3 regions of the Embleya sp. NPDC050154 genome follow, and region 1 is predicted to be linked to each of the others. Evidence: riboswitches for the same ligand, from Rfam matches in the RefSeq annotation. Region 1 holds a riboswitch; each other region holds the start of a gene.
What was found. A riboswitch is a leader RNA that binds a small molecule or an ion and turns the genes downstream of it on or off. The one in region 1 is predicted to bind cyclic di-AMP.

Region 1 (2,255 bases):
ACCCTGGGCAAGGCCGACCTCGACACCGGACCCAACGCGCTGATCGTGGCGGTGGCCCTGGCCTTCGGCGTCTTCCCGATCGCGTTCCCGGACTTCTACCACGCGTTCCCGGACAAGGTCGCGATGATCGCCGAGTCCGGCATCTCGGCCGGCTCGATCATCGCGGTCGTACTCAACCTGCTGCTCAACCACACCGGATCCGCGTCCGGCGAAGCGGCCGACGAACCGGCTATCCCCGCCCCCACCCGGTCCACCGAACCCGCCGAACTGCCCAGCCGGGCCTGATCGATCGACGAAGCGAACGGCAACACGGCCAATCGACATCCCGTTTCGATCACCACCGACCGGACATGGGCGTGGGCCCCGCCGAAGTACTCGACGGGGCCCACGTGTTGCCGTTCGTGTGTCAGACGGAGAGCTTGGTGCCCACGCTGATCACGTTCGGGTTGTCACCGATGACACCCGAGTTGGCGCTGTACAGGGCCTGGTAGCCACCCTTGACGCCGAGCTTGGCGGCGACGGAGGAGAGCGTGTCACCGGCCTTGACGGTGTAGCTGCCGGAGCCCGAAGCCTGCTTGCTCGCGGCCGACTTCGACGCGTCCTGCGCAGCGACGTCCTGCTTCGGCTGCACCCGGACCTTCGGCGCATCGGCGCCGGAGTTGCGCGGTGCGGTCTCGGTCGCCGACTCGGCCTTGGCCGCGGCCTTCGGCGCGTCCTGGGCCTTGGTCTTGCCGGTGGTCGAGGACTCGGCCGTGGCGGACGCGTTGCCGCCCTTGGCCAGACCGGCCTTCTGCGAACAGACCGGCCAGGCGCCGGGGCCCTGCGCGGCCAGCACGCGCTCGGCGACCGCGATCTGCTGTGCCTTGCTCGCCTGCGCGGCACTGGCCGCGTACTCGCCGCCGCCGAAGGCGTTCCAGGTGCTCGGGGTGAACTGCAGACCGCCGGAGAAGCCGTTGCCCGTGTTGATGCTCCAATTCCCGGTGCTCTCGCACTGCGCGACCGCGTCCCACGTGGACGAGGACGCCGCGTTCGCGCTGCCCGCCATGCCCACGAGGGGAAGGACGAGACCCGCACCGGCGGCGACGGCGATGCCGGCGCGACGGCCACGAGAGAGCGAGCGAACGGGAGCGGTGATGGCACGGAAGGTCATTGATTACCTCGTCGGGCGCCTACGAAGTTAGCTGTCGGGTTCGGACGATTGGCCCGGCCTCGCCTGAAAACAGGCATGACTTCACCCCACGGCATCGACATTGCCGATGCCGGCACTCACTTGGTTCCCCCGCTCCTGCCGCCAGTCGATATCGACTGCTTCCCTCGGGCGGCGGCAGGATTCGGCGTACCGCCCGGGGAGTCCGCTTGTGCGAACAACCACGAAGCTACGCACCGGGCCGCCGGGTTGGCAAACATTTCGGGCGCTTTGTGAGGTGCCCCATAAGCAGGAATAACACCGATTTGCCCGATATGTCGCCATCCTCGCAGGTCACGGCGCCGGCGTCCACGGTGCGCGGCCGCGTGGTCACCCGTGCTTCACCGTCGGGCTATTCCGTCGCGGGCAGCTCCACAGGTACGACTACCCGCTCCTCGTCCCAAAGGAACGTCGCGCCGCCGGTCGCGAAATTGGCGACATCGGCCACCGTGGCCCGGCCCTCGGGCGAATCCAGGGTCGCCTGGAGACCCGCGCGAGTCGGCGCGTACAACCCGACCACCAGGTAATAGGGCGGCTGCGCGCCGGAGGGGTCCGGATCGCACTTGCCGATGGTCCAGCCGGTCAATCCCGGCATCGTGCGGGCGAGCGGGACGTGCTTCTCCCAGTAATAGGCGTCGAACGCCGCCGGGTCCTCGGGGTGGCCATACAGCACGGTCAGCTTGTACACACGCGACTCCTCGCGGTCGTGGTGGATGTGTCTCCTGCCGGTGGCGCCCTGTGCTTCCCGCCTCCGACGTGGGACGCCCTGTGCGTCCCACCGGTACCGCCCGGCGCCCGGCACGTGCTGCCCGGATTCGTACGGCGCGGCGCCTACCGGGCTCCGATCGCCTTGAACGCCCGCGCCTGCTCGGTGATGGCCGTCTCGGTCGGCAGCCGTTCCATGCTGGAGGCGCCGAAGAAGCCCACCACGCCGGTGGTGTGCGCCAGCACGTACGCGGCATCCTCGGGCTCGGCGATCGGCCCGCCGTGACACAGCACCAGCACGTCCGGGTTCACCTCCGCCGCCGCGTCGCGCATGCGCTGCACCCGCTCCACCGCCTCGTCGAGC
Region 2 (2,255 bases), on a different contig from region 1:
GTTCGGCACCTCGACCGCGTTCGTCGTGCACGTCGCCCTCGCCGTCGGCGCGGGCGGCCTGCTCGGCCTGCTCCCCGGCTGGATCGTCAAGCTCGTCTCCGCCGCCCTGTTCGGCTTCGGCGCCTTCATGTTGTTGCGCGGCGGTGCGGGCGAGGACGACGAGGACACCGCGGGCAAGAGCGTGACCGGCTTCCGGCCGGTCTTCGCGACCGCCTTCACGGCCGTGTTCATCAGCGAGTGGGGCGACCTCACCCAGATCACCACGGCCAACCTGGCCGCCACGAACGGCACCTGGTCCACCGCGATCGGCTCGGCCGCGGCACTGATGTCGGTGTCCGCGTTGGCCCTGCTCGCCGGGCGGTTCATCGCCAAGCGCGTCCCGCTGCAAACGGTGCAGCGGATCGGCGGCCTGTGCATGCTCGGGCTGGCGATCTGGTCGCTGGTGGAGGTGTTCACCGGCTGACCCGCCCCCGGTGATGCCTCGCCCCTGCGGATGGCGCCCGCGCCGCGGTCACCCGACGGCGGCGGGACGGATGGGTGCATCGCCGGCATGTCCGGCACGACCAGTCGATCGGTTGCCCGAAATGTGATGTAGGCCGCATGGATAAAACGGACATAAATTATATAGCCGACTTCGAGCCGCAATTCATTTTCCGCGCTCCGCGACGAGTCTCGACTATTTTCCGTTACCGCACGATCACACCACTCTCCGAGATATCCCCTCGTCATCACCGGTACCCCGGAGCCGAACACGGGAGAGATGTCGCTTTTATTCCGCCTTTACCCGCAGGGCGAAGTCGGGGTTTCGGTTGTGATCAGGCATCCGCATTGCCTACCTTTCTCGCCGATTCACCTTTCGGGTGAACCCTGTCGCCGGTACGCCGAATCCCGTCGCCGGCAGCGGGAGGTCTACATCGAAGAATCCGACGGGAGCGGGGGAACCAGGTGAATCGCCGTGGCCGGGATCGTTCCGGTGACGGCTAGGGGTGAAGTCGCGTAACGCGACCGGGCTGCTCCAGTCCGAATCCGACAGCTCACCTCGTAGGCGACAGGAGAGGACCCCATTTCATGCTGTCCACAAACGCTCGCCATCGTGCCGCTCGACCCACCAACGTCCGCCGCTTCGTCGCGGCGGTGGGCATCGCCGGCATGGGTGTCGTGCTCCCGGTCGCCACCGCCGGTGCCGCCCCGGCGCAGGCCCCCTCCACCTCCGAGCAGTCCCCCTCCACCGTGCTGTCGGCGACCCCCACCGCGGCGGTCGACGCGGCCCCGGTCCAGGCCGCGCCCGCCGCGCCGGAGACCGACACGGCCGCCGACAAGGCCCGCTACGTGGTCCAGGCCGGCGACACGCTGTTCCGGCTCGCCCAGACCAACCAGGTCAACGGCGGCTGGCAGAGCCTGTACGAGCTCAACCGCGACGTGCTGCTGTCCGGCCCGGACCTGATCGAGATCGGCCAGACCCTGCGGCTGGACGGCTCGGCGCCCGCGGCACCCAAGGCCGCCGCGCCCGCCAAGCCGAGCATCAAGGTCCAGCCCAAGACCTCCGTCACGCCCGGCAAGACCACCCCCAAGCCGGCGAGCAAGCCGTCGGCCGACGTGTCGGTCAAGCCCGCCGCCAAGGCCCCCGCCAAGCCCGCCACCGGCGGCTCGAAGGGCAACCAGGCGCCGACCGGCGGCTCCTCGACCGCGTCGAGCAGCAAGGCCGCCCAGGCCGTGGCCTTCGCCAAGGCGCAGATCGGCAAGCCGTACGTGTACGGCGCCACCGGCCCCAACGCGTACGACTGCTCGGGTCTGGTCCAGGCCGCGTACAAGTCCGCGGGCATCTCGCTGCCCCGCGTGACCAACGACCAGTTCGCCGCCGACACGCGCGTGTCGGTCGCCAACCTGCAGCCCGGCGACCTGGTGTTCTTCTACTCCGGCATCAGCCACGTCGGCATCTACATCGGCGACGGCAAGATGGTGCACGCCCCGAACCCGCGCAAGTCGGTCGAGATCGCCTCGATCAACACCATGCCGATCGCCGGCGCCACCCGCCCGGCCTGATCGAACCGGGCAAACCGCCGCCGCCGGCGCACACGTGCTCCGGCGGCGGTGACACAACCGCATAGTGGGACGCGCCTTCGGCGCCGTGCCCTCCGACGACGGTCGGAGCGCGCGGCGCCGGCGTGCGTTTCGGCGAACGCGCCGGTCCCGGCGGGCGGGCGGACCGGGGCGCGGGCGTCAGAGCGTCAGAGCGTCAGAGCGTCAGAGCGTCA
Region 3 (2,255 bases), on a different contig from region 1:
CTCCACTGGCTCGGCTACCCGGACGGGCGGTTGGCCGCGACCCTCGAACTGCGGCGCGACATCACCCGGGTGATTCGGCAGGTGCGGCCGCAGCGCATGGTGATCCCCAGCCCCGAGCGGGACTGGACGCGGCTCGCGCCCAGCCATCCGGATCATCTGGAGGCGGGCGAGGCGGCGATGCGGGCGATCTACCCGGACGCCCGGAACCCCTTCGCGCACCCCGAGCTGTTGGACGCGGAGGGACTGCGGGAGTGGACCGTGCCGGAGACGTGGTTGTCGCCGACGGGGGATCCGGACCACGCGGTCGAGGTGAGCGCGGTGTTCGAGCGCAAGATGGCGGCGCTGTTGTCGCACGCGAGTCAGACGAGTCATCTGTCCGGGCTGCGCGAGGAGGTCACCGGGATGCTCGGCCGCAATGCCCTGCGGTTCGGTCTGGGCGCGGGGCGGATGGCCGAGGTGTTCCGGGTGGTGGACACCGCCTAGCGCATTCGGCGAGAGATCGAGGACGCGCCTGGGCGGTGAGCCGGCGGGCCCGGCGCCGGCTCAGGTCCACATGACGGCGATGGCGATGTTCGCCACGGTCAGCAGGCCGATCGCGCCGAGGACCTTCGGGGAGACCCGGTCCGCGGCGCGATTGCCCCAGACCAGCAGCAGGATCGCCAGCAGGATCACCAGCTTGGTGCCGATCTTGGCGTTGTCCACGTCCTGGTCCAGGCCCGCCTGGACCACCCCGACCAGCGCCAGACCGGTGACGAGCATGGTCAGCGCACCGTGCGTCATCGCGGGCACGATCCGCACGTCGCCGGTGCGCAGCCCGGACATCTGGGTGAGGAAGCCGCCGAGCAGGGACGCAATGCCCACGATGTGCAGGACCAGCAGGATCTGCCGCAGAACGTCCACGTCGTACAACTCCTCGTCGGCTCCTCGCGCGGCGCCCGGGACGCCGTCGTCGTTGCGGGTCGCAGCTTAGCCGGCGGCCGATAAGGGACCTTCCGGTTGGTCATACGCCGGCAATATGCGCCAAACGGCTCAAGATCGACTTTCGGGAATCCGGGCGCTTTTCCCGTGATACGGGGAGAAGGAAACGGTGACCTTGGTAAAGTTTTGGCAATGCAGAGGCCAATGGTGATGGTCGTGACACGCCTGTGACTAGTGTTCTGCGACAGGCGATCGGCTCGACGTCGGCCACCCGGTCGACACGATCGCCTCCGCCGAATTCGGGGACGCGTTTCGGTGACGGTGGGTGACCACCGTCGTCGCGACGAGAAGCCGGAACCGGGGACCCTCGCAGTCCCTGGGGTGAATCGGTGCTCCGGCACCGTAGGGCGCCTTCTTCCGCCCGAACCCGTCAGCTAACCCGGTAGGCGGCCGAGGAAGGAGACCCGCCACCAGTGGCGTCCCAACGTCGACCCGGGCAGCACCGCAAGCCCAAGCCGCGCACCGCCGTCCGTACCGCAGCGACCGTCGTCACGGCCGCGGCGACGATGACCGGCGTGATGACCTTCGCCGGCACCGCGAGCGCGGATCCCGCGCAGTCGTTCCAGCAGACCAAGGAACGCGTCAACCAACTGCACAGCGACGTGATCAAGGCCACCGACGCCGCCAACGGCGTCGAGGAGCAGATCACCAAGCAGCAGGGCACCGCGAACCAGACGCAGGCCCGGATCGCCGAGGAACAGGCCGCGCTGAACGCCCTGCGCGACCAGATCGGTGTCCTGGCGGCCAACCAGTACCGCAGCGGCGGCCTGCCGCCGTCGCTCTCGCTCGCGCTCAGCGGCGACCCCGAGGGTTACCTGCAGAAGTCGCAGATGATGTCCCAGCTCGACGGCCAGCAGGCCGCCAAGCTGAAGCAGATCGCGGCGCAGGCCCGAGTTCTCCAGCAGGACCGCACCGAGGCCTCCTCGCAGCTCGCGGAACTGGAGAAGCTGCGGACCGAGCTGAACAAGAACAAGGCCGACATCCAGGCCAAGCTCTCCGAGGCCCAGCGGCTGCTGAACACGCTCACCGAGCAGCAGAAGAAGGAAGTCCTCGACTCGGACGAGCACGCGGGCGACACCTCGCGTACGCCCGACCGCAGCTCGCGGGACAAGGAGAAGGACACCGCGCCGGCGACCAACATCCCGGCCTCCGGCCGGGCCCAGGCCGCGATCAGCTACGCGTTGGCGCAGATCGGCAAGCCGTACGTCTCCGGCGCCGAGGGCCCCGGCTCGTTCGACTGCTCCGGCCTGACCCAGGCGTCCTGGAAGGCGGCGAAC

Region 2: linked by a shared signal. The riboswitch ahead of ACIBSV_RS03200 (NlpC/P60 family protein) and the one ahead of ACIBSV_RS16935 (transglycosylase family protein) in region 1 are both predicted to bind cyclic di-AMP.
Region 3: linked by a shared signal. The riboswitch ahead of ACIBSV_RS34105 (NlpC/P60 family protein) and the one ahead of ACIBSV_RS16935 (transglycosylase family protein) in region 1 are both predicted to bind cyclic di-AMP.

What each region holds. Positions count from the first base shown of each region.
Region 1 covers NZ_JBITJP010000007.1:87,213-89,467, reverse strand. Annotated here, with positions in the region: gene ACIBSV_RS16940 (nucleobase:cation symporter-2 family protein) at 1-285, shown strand, start outside; gene ACIBSV_RS16935 (transglycosylase family protein) at 407-1,045, opposite strand; cyclic di-AMP (ydaO/yuaA leader) riboswitch at 1,151-1,342, opposite strand; gene ACIBSV_RS16930 (EthD family reductase) at 1,539-1,874, opposite strand; gene ACIBSV_RS16925 (phosphoenolpyruvate hydrolase family protein) at 2,018-2,255, opposite strand, start outside.
Region 2 covers NZ_JBITJP010000001.1:695,690-697,944, reverse strand. Annotated here, with positions in the region: gene ACIBSV_RS03205 (TMEM165/GDT1 family protein) at 1-463, shown strand, start outside; cyclic di-AMP (ydaO/yuaA leader) riboswitch at 870-1,062, shown strand; gene ACIBSV_RS03200 (NlpC/P60 family protein) at 1,069-2,043, shown strand.
Region 3 covers NZ_JBITJP010000019.1:217,526-219,780, reverse strand. Annotated here, with positions in the region: gene ACIBSV_RS34115 (PIG-L deacetylase family protein) at 1-483, shown strand, start outside; gene ACIBSV_RS34110 (hypothetical protein) at 544-900, opposite strand; cyclic di-AMP (ydaO/yuaA leader) riboswitch at 1,245-1,382, shown strand; gene ACIBSV_RS34105 (NlpC/P60 family protein) at 1,392-2,255, shown strand, end outside.